DNA from 3 places in the Flintibacter sp. HCN-6482 genome. Region 2 is predicted to be linked to each of the others. Evidence: predicted binding sites of a transcription regulator. Region 2 holds the regulator's gene; each other region holds the start of a gene.
The links. Region 2 encodes NrdR, which represses ribonucleotide reductase genes. Its sites were predicted from a motif close to CACNANATNTNGTG; they were not measured.

Region 1: nrdD (anaerobic ribonucleoside-triphosphate reductase) is a predicted target of NrdR. The motif match lies at 2,603-2,616, and genes of this name have one in related genera.
Region 3: WKS99_RS03315 (ribonucleoside triphosphate reductase) is a predicted target of NrdR. The motif match lies at 2,204-2,217, and genes of this name have one in related genera.

Annotation. Positions count from the first base shown of each region.
Region 1 covers NZ_JBBKBK010000004.1:81,459-85,632, forward strand. The annotation lists gene nrdG (anaerobic ribonucleoside-triphosphate reductase activating protein) at 1-269, opposite strand, end outside; gene nrdD (anaerobic ribonucleoside-triphosphate reductase) at 372-2,498, opposite strand; gene mnmA (tRNA 2-thiouridine(34) synthase MnmA) at 2,805-3,881, shown strand; gene WKS99_RS11975 (hypothetical protein) at 3,915-4,174, shown strand, end outside.
Region 2 covers NZ_JBBKBK010000002.1:173,892-178,065, forward strand. The annotation lists gene WKS99_RS05855 (alanine/glycine:cation symporter family protein) at 55-1,458, opposite strand; gene nrdR (transcriptional regulator NrdR) at 1,651-2,106, shown strand; gene WKS99_RS05865 (glutamine synthetase III family protein) at 2,164-4,174, opposite strand, start outside.
Region 3 covers NZ_JBBKBK010000001.1:677,629-681,802, reverse strand. The annotation lists gene WKS99_RS03330 (AAA domain-containing protein) at 1-197, shown strand, start outside; gene WKS99_RS03325 (hypothetical protein) at 181-1,455, shown strand; gene WKS99_RS03320 (anaerobic ribonucleoside-triphosphate reductase activating protein) at 1,459-2,151, shown strand; gene WKS99_RS03315 (ribonucleoside triphosphate reductase) at 2,339-4,174, shown strand, end outside.

The DNA.
Region 1 (4,174 bases), on a different contig from region 2:
ATCGCCCGGACCAGTTCCAGCACCGCCCGCTGGTTCTGAGGCTCGAAGGGCTCGCCCCCCAGCAGGGACAAACCACGAATGTAGGGTTTGGACAGGCAATCCAGTATCTTCTGTATCTGCTCCCCGCCAAAGGGCTGACCGTACGCGAAGTCCCAGGTCTCCGGGTTAAAACACTCTTTGCAGTGGTGCGTACAGCCAGACACGAAGATGGAAGTCCGTACCCCCGGCCCGTTGGCCACGTCGATGGGCCGGATATCGGCATAGTTCATGGCAAAACCTCCAAACTTTCCGGAATGAGGAATAAGGAGTTAGAAATGGGAACACGGGGGCAACGGACCCATCACAGCCGACCTCCTCAATTTCTAATTCACTTAAAGGTGCAACACTCTGGACTTGATCTCCTTTGTTTTGCCCACGTTCCAGTAGTTCTCTCCCAGATAGCCGCAGGTACGGCGGGTGACGTTCATCTTGGACCGATCCTTGTTGTGGCAGCAGGGGCACTCCCACTGGTTGTCGTCGTTGATGACGATCTCCCCGTCGAAGCCGCACACCTGGCAGTAGTCGCTCTTGGTATTGAACTCGGCGTATTGGATATTGTCATAGATGAAGCGGACAACCTCCTTCATGGCCTCCAGATTGTGGCGCATATTGGGGATCTCCACATAGGAGATGCACCCGCCGGTGGAGATCTTCTGGAACTGGCTCTCAAAGGTGAACTTTTCAAAGGCGTCGATGTGTTCCCGCACGTCCACATGATAACTATTTGTATAATACCCCTTGTCAGTTACGTCAGGTATCGTGCCAAACCGCTCCTTATCAATGCGTGCGAAGCGGTAGCACAGAGATTCGGCAGGTGTGCCATAGAGGGCAAAGCCGATATTCGTCTCCTTCTTCCAGTCGTCACAGGCCCGGCGCAGCCGGTTCATCAGCCTGAGGGCGAACTCTGTGCCGCCCGGCTGGGTGTGGGAGCAGCCCTTCATCAGCTTGGTCACCTCGTACAGCCCGATATAACCCAGAGAGATGGAGGAGTACCCGCCGTACAGCAGTGGCTCAATGGGAGCCCCCTTGGGCAGGCGGGCGATTGCCCCGTACTGCCAATGGATGGGTGAGGAGTCGGACTTCACGTTTTTCAGCGCGTTGTGCCGGCACATAATGGCCTCGAAGCACAGGTCCAGCCGCTCCTCCAGCAGCGTCCAGAACTTCTCCTCATCCCCCCTGGCCAGAATGCCGATCTGGGGCAGGTTGAGGGAGACCACTCCCTGGTTGAAGCGGCCCTCGAACTTATAATTCCCATTCTCATCCTTCCAGGGGGCCAGGAAGGAGCGGCAGCCCATGGGCGAGAACACGTTGCCCTCATAGTTCTCCCGCATCTTCTTGGCGGAGATATAGTCGGGGTACATCCGCTTGGCGGAGCACTTGACGGCCAGTTCCGTGATGTAGTCATATTTGCCCCCTTTGAGGCAGTTGTGCTCGTCCAGCACATACACCAGCTTGGGGAAGGCGGGGGTGATGTAAACCCCCTTCTCGTTCTTGATACCCTCCAGCCGCTGGCGCAGCACCTCCTCCACGATCATAGCGTTCTCTTCCAGATAGGGGTCATCTTCCTGGAGGTTGAGGAACAGAGTGACAAAGGGGGACTGTCCGTTGGTCGTCATCAGGGTATTGATTTGATACTGGATAGTCTGGACACCGGATTTCAGCTCATCCCGCAGACGGTCGGCCACCAGCCGCTCCAGGGTAGCCTCGTCCACCTGTCCGGCACATTCATAGGCGATGTGCTTTTTGAATTTCTCCCGGCTGCGGCGGAGATACTTGCCCAGATGGCTCATATCCACGCTCTGCCCTCCGTACTGGTTGGAGGCCACGCAGGCGATGATCTGGGTGGTGACGGTACAGGCCACCTGGAAGCTCTTGGGGCTCTCGATGAGCTTGCCGTTCATCACAGTGCCGTTGTCCAGCATATCCCCAATGTTGATGAGGCAGCAGTTAAAAATGGGCTGGACAAAGTAGTCTGCATCGTGGAAGTGGATGGTCCCCTCGTCGTGGGCCTTGGAGATATGCTCGGGCAGCAGGATGCGCCGGGTCAGATCCCGGCTCACCTCCCCGGCGATATAGTCCCGCTGGGTGGCTGCGATCATGGTGTTCTTGTTGGAGTTCTCCTCTGCCAGCTCCTGGTTCTCGTTGCGCAGCAGAGAGAGGATAGACTCGTCGGTGGTATTAGCCTTGCGTACCAGGGCTCGGTTATAGCGGTAAATGATGTAGGTCTTGGCCAGGTGGAACTTGTTTTCCGCCACCAGCCCCTGCTCCACCAGGTCCTGGATGTCCTCCACCAGCATCCGCTGGCGCTTGAGTCCCTCGATGTGGTCGATGATGGCGTCGATGCGCGCCCGGTCAAGCTGTTCCTCCGGCGGCACCTCGGCGTTGGCCTTTTCGATGGCGGTAACGATCTTGCTTCGGTCATAATCCACGATGGTCCCATCGCGCTTGATCACTTTCATAGCTGGTCTCCCTCTCCCGTATCTTTATGGTATACTATCTAACCGGCGGCATGGCCGCCAGACACTGTCAGGGGAGAAGTATACCATGTCCTTTTTGTTTTGTCCACTACATCTTGTATGTCACCTCTTATTTTTTACCAACGGATACAACATATATTTTTTGAAGAAACCAGAGAAAACGGGAACTTTCTTTCCTCTTTCTGGCCTTTTTGGTTGATACAAGGGCCAAAGTGTGATATACTTTGTAACGAATTTCGGCAAATCGCCGGATTGACCCTTATTTGTCCCGGCAGGAGGTGTCCCCATATGCAAAATCGAATCGCTGTGGCCATGAGCGGTGGTGTGGACAGCTCCACCGCCGCCTGGCTGCTTCAGCAGGAGGGACACGACCTAGTGGGCGTTATGCTGAAGATGTTTGATGGCGCGCTGGTCAACGGGAGCCGGGAGGATGGCAGACCTCCAGATGGCGTGGAGGACGCCCGGTCCGTGGCTGGGAAGCTGGGTATTCCCTTCTATGTGCTTGATGCCCGCGCCCCTTTCCGCTCCCATGTTCTGGACACCTTTACCTCCGCCTATGAGCGGGGGCTTACCCCTAATCCCTGCGTGGTCTGCAACCGGTATGTCAAATTCGGCTTTTTACTCCAGCAGGCCTTGGAGTCAGGCCGGGATCAGGTGGCCACCGGCCATTACGCCCGGCTGGAGCTGGACCGGGGGAGCGGCCGCTGGCTGCTGAAGAAGGCGGCCCATCCAGAGAAGGACCAGAGCTATGTACTGGCTGGTCTAAACCAGGAGCAGCTCTCCCGCTCCCTGTTTCCCCTGGGCGCTCTGTCCAAGGAGGAGGTCCGCTCCATTGCCGCCCAAGCTGACCTCATCAACGCCAAGAAGGGGGACAGCCAGGACATCTGCTTCATCCCTGACGGGGACTACGGCTCCTTTATCCGCCAGTATACTGGAAAGAGCTATCCCTCCGGCCCCTTTTTAGATGAGGGTGGAGCGGTCCTGGGGGCCCACACCGGCATCATCGACTACACCCTGGGCCAGCGGCGGGGGCTGGGGGTATCCTCCACCCGTGGGCGCCTCTATGTCAAGGAGGTCCGGCCCCAGGATAACTCCGTGGTACTCTCCTGCAATGACAGCCTGTATGGCTCCACCCTCACGGCGGCGGATCTGAACCTCATCGCCTGTGACCACCTTTCTGCTCCTGTCCGCCTGCGGGCCAAGGTCCGCTACCGCATGGCGGAGCAGCCCTGCACTGTGGAGCAGACCGGGCCGGACACCATCCACCTCGCTTTTGACCAGCCTCAACGGGCCATCACTCCCGGCCAAGCCGTGGTCCTGTATGACGGTGACACGGTGGTAGGTGGGGCCACCATTACCCCCTGATTCCTCACAGATACGAAAGGAGCTCCCTGACCCATGAGCCACAAGAAGTATAAAAAGCGCCACTCCCAGTCCACCATCAATGCCAAACGTCAGGCCAATCAGGCCAAGCTGGCCGACGAGAAGGACCGCGCCAGGAAGCGGATGGACCCCACTGCCCGCACCCTGCTCTTTGGCAACCTGGTTTTTCTGTCCATTACCGTGCTGCTCGAGCGGAACGGGCTCATCTCCCCCCTGTTCAGCGGCGCCTGCACAATCATCGGTGTCATCTTGCTGATTCTGGCCCTGTGGTTCCA
Region 2 (4,174 bases):
TGACAAAAATAAAGCGATCCTCTCTGCCAAACCGGGGCAGGCGGATAAATTTTATTATAGCATATCATGGTGGGGGTTTCTTTGATGAAATGGTAAAATGGAGGTTAAATTTGCGTGCCGCAGCTCTGTCCACTGCCGCAGGGTGGAGAGAGCCTCAGGGGCCAGCATAAGGAGGGCGGCCAGATTAGGAAGGGCCATCAGGGCGTTGGACAGGTCCACCAGCAGCCAGATAGCGCCCGGCTCCCACAGAGCGCCGGCCAGAGTACAGGCCAGAAAAACCGTCCGATAGGCCGGGAGTAAACGATCACCTCCTGAGAGATAGCGCAGGCACTGCTGTCCGTAGTAGCTCCAGCCCAGGATAGAGGAGAAGGCAAAGAGGAGGAGGGACAGGGCTACCACCCCCTCCCCGGCCCGGCCTAGTACAGAGCCGAAGGCGGCGGCGGTAAGCGGGGCACCCGTCAGCATAGATGGATTCGCCGGGTCCCACACGCCGCTGACCAGGATGGTAAGAGCGGTGACGGTACATACCACCAGCGTAGATAGAAATACCTCAAAGACACCCCACATCCCTTGTCGGGCAGGGTGGTCCACCTGGGCGGCCCCGTGGGCCATGGCAGAGGTGCCCAGCCCGGCCTCGTTGGTAAACACTCCGCGTGCCACCCCATACCGCAGGGCGGAGGCCACCGTCCAGCCAGCTCCGCCGCCCAGAGCGGCGGAGGGGGACAGGACGCAGGTAAAGATGAGCTCCACAGCTTCAGGGATAGCCCGCCAGTTGCCGGCCAGTACAAGAGCACCGCTGCCCAGATAGAGCAGAGCCATGGCTGGGACCAGGGCGGAGGATACCTTGGCGATGCGGCCGATGCCGCCCACCATCACCAGTCCTGCCAGCAGGGTGGTGACCACGCCTGCCCAGACCCGCTCCAGGCCGAAGGTGGCCTCCAGGGAGAGGGCGATGGAGGAGGACTGAACTAAGTTGCCCCCGGCCAGGGTAGCGGGCAAACAGGCCAGAGCAAACCAACCTGCCAGCAGAGGAGAGCCCACGCCGTCCCGTAGGTAAAACATGGGCCCGCCCTGGAGTCCCCCGCCGGGAGCCGGCCGCTGATACTTTACGGCCAGCAGCTTCTCACCACAGCCTGTCATCATAGCCAGCAGGGCTGAGATCCACATCCAGAAAACGGCCCCAGGCCCGCCCAGGGTCAGGGCGGTGGCCACCCCGGCGATGGAGCCCGTTCCCATGGTGGAGGCCAGGGCGGTGGCCAGAGCTTGGAGGGAGGACAGGCCGCCCCCCGCTTTTTTCCTACCATGGAACAGGGAACCGAGCGTGGAGCGCAGCCACAGGCGGAAACCGAAGATTTGAAAGAAACCGGAACCCAGAGAGTAGACCAGGCCGGTGAGAAGAAACAGCCCCAACAGCCAGGGCGACCAGATGAAGTCTGTCAGACGGGCTAGAAATTCCATATCGTATCACCTCGCTCTACCACAGATATGCCGGAAAAGAAGGGGACAGTCCTGTTTTTTACCCTTGTCTAGTTCTGGCCTGCTGTGTTATAATAACCATATAATGATTATAAAAACTTGATTTTGCCCTGCTCCTTCGTCGGGACCGCGAGAGATGGCGGAGAGAAAGACAATACCTGGGAGGTATGTGGTATGAAGTGTCCCTACTGTGCCTATTTGGAGAGCAAGGTCGTGGATTCCCGCCCCGCGGACGAGGGGGCCAGCATCCGCCGCCGCCGGGAGTGTCTATCTTGCCACAAGCGGTTCACCACCTATGAGACTATGGAGAGTCTGCCCCTGATGGTGGTGAAAAAGGACGGCAGCCGCCAGAGCTTTGACCGGAACAAGGTACTCAGCGGCCTGATCCGGGCCTGTGAGAAGCGCCCAGTGCCCTACCATATGCTGGAGGAGATGGTCAATGAGATCGAGCAGGTCCTCCAGAACAAGATGGAGCGGGAGATCAGCTCCTCCGAAGTGGGCGAGCTGGTCATGGAGCGGCTGAAGAAAATCGACGAGGTGGCCTATGTTCGCTTCGCCTCGGTGTACCGTCAATTCAAGGACATCAACACCTTCATGCATGAGCTGAACAAGCTGCTGGAGGACAAATAGGGAAATAAGAGACCTCCCCGCCGGCGGCGGGGAGGTCTCTTCATGTTGCGGACAAGATCATACTTCGAAAAGGAGGTCACCGTAGGTGGGGACAGGCCACAGGTCCTTATCCACCAGAAGCTCCAGCTCATCCACCGGGTGGCGGAGGGCGGCCATAGCGGGCACCACAGCGTCGTGATAGGCGTGGGCCATCTCCTTGATGTCCTGGATGGCGTCCACACGGTCCATCAGAGGTTTGAGCTGGTCCAGGGCGGCGGAGGCGTCGGCCAGATAGGAGCTGACTTGGATGAGCAGCTTGCGCTGAACGGTGAGGTCGGCCTGGGGACAGCCGGAGGCCACAGCGGTTATGGACTGGCCCAGCCGGGTGGTATAGGCGATAGCGGTGGGGATGTAGTGCTTGGAGGCCATATGGATCATGGTGTTGGCTTCGATTTTGATCATCTTCACATAGGTTTCGTACATGATCTCCGCCCGGGCCTCCAGCTCGGTCTTGGTGTAGATGCCGAACTTGGAGTACAGCTCCTCGGCCTTGGGGGTGGTGAGGGCGGGGATGGCGTCCACCATAGAGGGGAGGTTGGGCAGGCCCCGGCGGACAGCCTCGGCCACCCACTCGTCAGAATAGCCGTCGTCGTTGAAGATGATGCGCTGGTGCTGGCTCATCCAGTCGTGGATCAGCCTGGAGCAGGCCCCGTGAAAGTCCTCGGCCCCCTCCAGGATATCGGCAGCCTGGCAGAAAGCCTCGGCCACGATGGCGTTCAGGGCCACATTGGCCTCAGCGATGGAGTCGGAGGAGCCCACCATGCGGAACTCAAACTTGTTGCCAGTGAAGGCGAAGGGGGAGGTGCGGTTCCGGTCAGTGCCGTCCTTGTCCAGGACAGGGATAGTGGATACGCCGGAGTCCAGCTTGCCGCTGGCCAGCAGCTTGATGGATTCAGAGTTGGACACGATCTGTGCCACCACGTCGTCCAACTGGTCCCCCAGGAAGATAGAGATGATGGCGGGCGGGGCTTCCTGAGCGCCCAGACGGCTCTCGTTACCCACGCAGGAGGCGGAGCAGCGCAGCAGGTCGGCGTGGTCGTCCACCGCCTTCATGATACAGGCCAGCACCAGCAGGAACTGGAGGTTTTCGTTGGGCGTGTCGCCTGGAGCCAGCAGGTTCTCCCCCTGATCGGTGGAGATGGACCAGTTGTTGTGCTTGCCAGAGCCGTTGACCCCCACGAAGGGCTTTTCGTGGAGCAGGCAGACCAGGCCGTGGCGGGTGGCCACCCGCTTCATGGTCTCCATGGTCAGTTGGTTCTGATCAACGGCCAGGTTACAGGTGGTATAGATGGGGGCCAGTTCATGCTGGGCGGGGGCAGCCTCGTTGTGCTGGGTGGTGGCGGGAATCCCCAATTTCCACAGCTCCCGGTTCAGGTCAGCCATAAATTCGCCCACCCGTGGGCGGATCACGCCGAAATACTGGTCGTCCATCTCCTGCCCCTTGGGGGCCGGAGCCCCGAAGAGCGTTCTGCCGGTATAGATCAAGTCACGGCGCTTGAGGTACTTGTCCCGGTCTACCAAGAAATACTCCTGCTCGGCCCCTACGGAGGGGGTAACCTTTTTGGCCTGGGTGTTGCCGAACAGCCGCAGGATGCGCAGAGCCTGGGTGTTGATGGCCTCCATGGACCGGAGGAGGGGGGTCTTCTTATCCAAGGCATCGCCAGTGTAGGACACGAAGATGGTGGGGATGCACAGGACGGTGCCGCAGGACATCTCCTTGACAAAGGCGGGGGAGGTCATGTCCCAGGCCGTGTAGCCCCGGGCGTAGTGGGTGGCCCGGAGGCCGCCGGAGGGGAAGGAGGAGGCGTCTGGCTCTCCCATGATCAGCTGCTTGCCGGTGAACTGAAGCAGGGTTCTGCTGTCCTGCGGCGGCGTGAGGAAGGAGTCGTGCTTCTCGGCGGTGATGCCGGTAAGGGGCTGGAACCAGTGGGCGTAGTGGGTAGCGCCCTTTTCCACGGCCCAGTCCTTCATGGCAGTGGCCACGATGTCAGCGGTGGCCATGGAGATGTTGCCGCCGTTATCCATCACA
Region 3 (4,174 bases), on a different contig from region 2:
TGAACGTGACCATGACCCGTGCCAAGCGGCTGTTGGTCATGGTGGGGGACAGCGAGACCCTGACCCAGACCCGGGCCAAAAAGCCCCCCTTCCAGGGGAGCCGCTACCCCCGGGAGTATTTCTCCGCTCTGCTGGACTACTGCCGGCAGAACGGCGTCTATCAGCGGCTGGAGGTGTCCCATGGCAAGGAAGAATAACCGGCCCCGCCGGGTCAATGAGATATTGAGCGGCTTGGCCGCCGTACGGCCGGTGGCCTGCTTCGCCAAGGTGTACCACCCGGTCTATGGACTGCCTTTGGAGCTGGTAGAGGAGTTGGAGAGCGATTGGTCTGTGCTGGAGGAATTTATGGACCGGGCGGTGATGGAGTGCGCCCCCAGCCAGCGGTTGAAGGACCGGGACGATTTGCTCCGCCTGCTTGGGCTGGAGGGAGTGGAGATGGCCAAGAGTTTCTACTCCGCGCTGATAACCCAGGGGCACATCGTGGAAGGACCCCAGGGGTTGGAATACACCCAGCTGTGTGCCAAGTCCATCCAAAGAGGTAGGAAGATATACCCGGCCCGGTCGCTGCGGCGGCTCTATGTGGACGCCCTGGGGCTGATTCCCCTGACGCGGGAGTATCAGCCCGGTACCCGGCTGATCCCCTATAACAGCCAGGACCTCTACATTTCCCTCCACCATGAGGAGGGAGCCAAGGTACCCTTCCGGGACGGACTGCCACTGGACATGTTCGACGAGCGGGTGGTATTGGAGGAGGAGGCTCTGAAGCGGCGCATCCTGGACCCCTGGTCCGGCCAGGAGCGGATCGAGCGCAATCTGCCCCAGCGGGTGAGCCGGGTGGTCCTCAATAGCGGAGAACCTTTGGAGCAGTATTTTACTCCCTACTACTTCGTATGCTGGCAGGGGGGCGAGACGGAGGCGCTGGACTACTACACCGGGGAGCCCTCTGAGATTTTTTCTCCCCTGCTCCACCGGAGACCTGACCTGCGCAAACAGATCCTTGGCCTGCTGGAGAACAGCCGGGATTGGACGGCACAGCAGCTGGCGGAGGGCAGGGGAGACCGGCTCTATATCCCGCTGAGAGGTTTTCCCCGCTCTCTGGGCCAATGTGCCCAAACCGGCTATCTGGACGACCAGGGCAATCTCCATTTCCGGGTGACCGACCAGGATATAGAGGTCCTGCTGGCCCAGGCCGGCGAGGGCCGGGGAATAGATGCCCTCCATGAGCTGTACCGCAACCCCTGGCTGGCCAACACACAGCCGCAGACTATGGGGAGCGTCTGCCACCCCGTGTTGGACGAAGGGCAGCTGGACCGGCTCCAGCAGACACTTTTAGAACACCGTCCCGGACCGGAGGGGGAGGAAGAGGACCAGCGGTACCTGGATAGGCTGACGGTCCGCCGTCGGCCCGCCGACAGCCCCCAGGAGCTGGCCCGTACGGAGAGAGAGGAGGTATAAGCCATGGAGATACACGGACTGCAAAAAATGACGCTGCTGGACTATCCCGGCAAAGTGGCCTGCACCGTCTTTTTGAGCGGCTGCGATTTCCGCTGCCCCTTCTGTCATAACGGCGAGCTGGTTACCGGCACCTGTCCCCCAGAAACAGACGACCAGGGGCTTCTGGCCTTCCTGAACAGGCGAAAGGGCCTGTTGGACGGGGTGTGCGTCACAGGAGGGGAGCCCCTGCTGCGCCCCGACCTGCCCCGCCTGCTGGGCGAGATCAAAGAGCTGGGCTTTCAGGTCAAGGTGGATACCAACGGCACCCATCCGGACCGGCTGCGCCGGCTGGTGGAGGAGGGGCTGGTGGACTATGTGGCCATGGACGTGAAGAACAGCCCGGAGCGGTACGGGGAAACAGCGGGGGTGTACGGCCTGGAGCTGGCGTCTGTCCGGGACAGCGTGTCCTATCTGCTGTCTGGGGCGGTGGACTATGAATTTCGGACCACCGTGGTACGGGAGTTTCACAACCGGGACTCCTTCCGGGCCATCGGCCCCTGGCTGTCCGGCGCCAGGAGGTACTTCCTCCAGTCCTTCGCGGACCGGGACACCGTACTCCAGCCGGGCCTCCACCCCTGCTCCCGAGAGGAGCTGGAGGGCTTCGCCGCCCTGGTTCGCCCTTATGTGGACGAGGTGAGCCTGCGGGGGCTGGAGTGAGAGGGCTTTGGCGAGGGTGACCAAAAGTTGCCCTCGCCTTTTTGTATATAGCAACAAGATATTGTGTTTGTTGAAAATATTTGAAACTATATATTGACGGCCGCTCCAGCCGGTGGTATAGTAAAAAGGCGCTGAAACGCCGGGAGAGGCCGGCTTTGTCATAGAAAGAAATGTGGAGGGACTTCTGATGTACCAGGTGACAAAACGGGACGGCACCGCCGCCAGCTTTGAGCTCAACAAGATATCCGCCGCCATTACCAAAGCCTTTGAGGCCATGGAGAAGCAGTATCACCCCAGTGTGATCGATATGCTGGCCCTGCGGGTCACCGCCGATTTTGAGCCCAAGATCAAGGACGGCCGGATCGCCGTAGAGGATATCCAGGACAGTGTGGAGCGGGTGCTGTCTGAGGCGGGCTACGCCGATGTGGCCAAGGCCTATATTCTGTACCGCAAGCAGCGGGAGAAGGTGCGCAATGTCAACTCCGCCCTGCTGAACTACAAGGACCTGGTGGACGACTATCTGCAGATCAACGACTGGCGGGTGAAGGAGAATTCCACCGTCACCTACTCCGTGGGCGGTCTGATTCTGTCCAACTCCGGGGCTATTACGGCAAACTACTGGCTCAGTGAGATCTATGACCAGGAGATCGCTGACGCCCACCGGAACGCCGAGATCCACATCCACGACCTGTCCATGCTCACCGGCTACTGCGCCGGTTGGTCTCTGAAGCAGCTCATCCAGGAGGGGCTGGGCGGTATTCCGGGTAAGATCACCTCCTCCCCCGCTAGCCACCTGTCTACCCTGTGCAACCAGATGGTCAACTTCCTGGGCATCATGCAGAATGAGTGGGCTGGGGCCCAGGCATTTTCCTCCTTCGACACCTATCTGGCCCCCTTTGTCAAGGTGGACAACCTGACCCAGAAGGAGGTCAAGCAGTGCATCCAGTCCTTTGTCTACGGCGTGAACACCCCATCCCGCTGGGGGACTCAGGCCCCCTTCTCCAACATCACCCTGGACTGGACGGTGCCCAAGGACCTGGAGAACCTGCCCGCCATCGTGGGTGGGAAGGAGATGGACTTTACTTACGGCGACTGTAAAAAAGAGATGAATATGGTCAACAAGGCCTTCATCGAGATCATGATCGAAGGGGACGCCAATGGCCGGGGCTTCCAGTATCCCATCCCCACCTACTCCATCACCCGTGACTTTGACTGGAGCGAAACGGAGAACAACAAGCTTCTCTTTGAGATGACCGCCAAGTACGGCACCCCCTATTTCTCCAATTACATCAACTCCGATATGGAGCCCTCCGACGTGCGCTCCATGTGCTGCCGCCTGCGGCTGGACCTGCGGGAGCTGCGGAAAAAGTCCGGCGGCTTCTTCGGCTCCGGCGAGTCCACCGGCTCTGTGGGCGTGGTCACCATCAACCTGCCCCGCATCGCCTATCTGGCGGAGAGTGAAGAGGATTTCTACAAGCGACTGGACCACCTGATGGACGTGGCGGCCAGATCGCTGAAGACCAAGCGCACCGTTATCACTAAGCTGCTGGATGCGGGGCTGTATCCCTATACAAAGCGTTATCTTGGGAGCTTTGATAACCATTTCTCCACCATTGGCCTGATTGGCATGAACGAGGTGGGGCTCAACGCCAAGTGGCTCCAGGCTGACCTGACCCACCAGGAGACCCAGGCCTTTGCCAAGGACGTGCTCAACCATATGAGGGAGCGTTTAAGCGACTATCAGGAGAAGTACGGCGACCTCTATAACCTGGAGGCCACCCCCGCCGAGTCCACCACCTACCGCTTCGCCAAGCACGACAAGGCCCAGTTCCCCGACATCATCACCGCCAATGAGAACGGGACCCCCTACTACACCAACTCCTCCCATCTGCCCGTGGGCTACACCGAGGATATCTTCTCCGCCCTGGATGTCCAGGACGAGCTCCAGACCCTCTATACCTCAGGTACTGTGTTCCACGCCTTCCTGGGGGAGAAGCTGCCCGACTGGAAGGCGGCTGCCGCC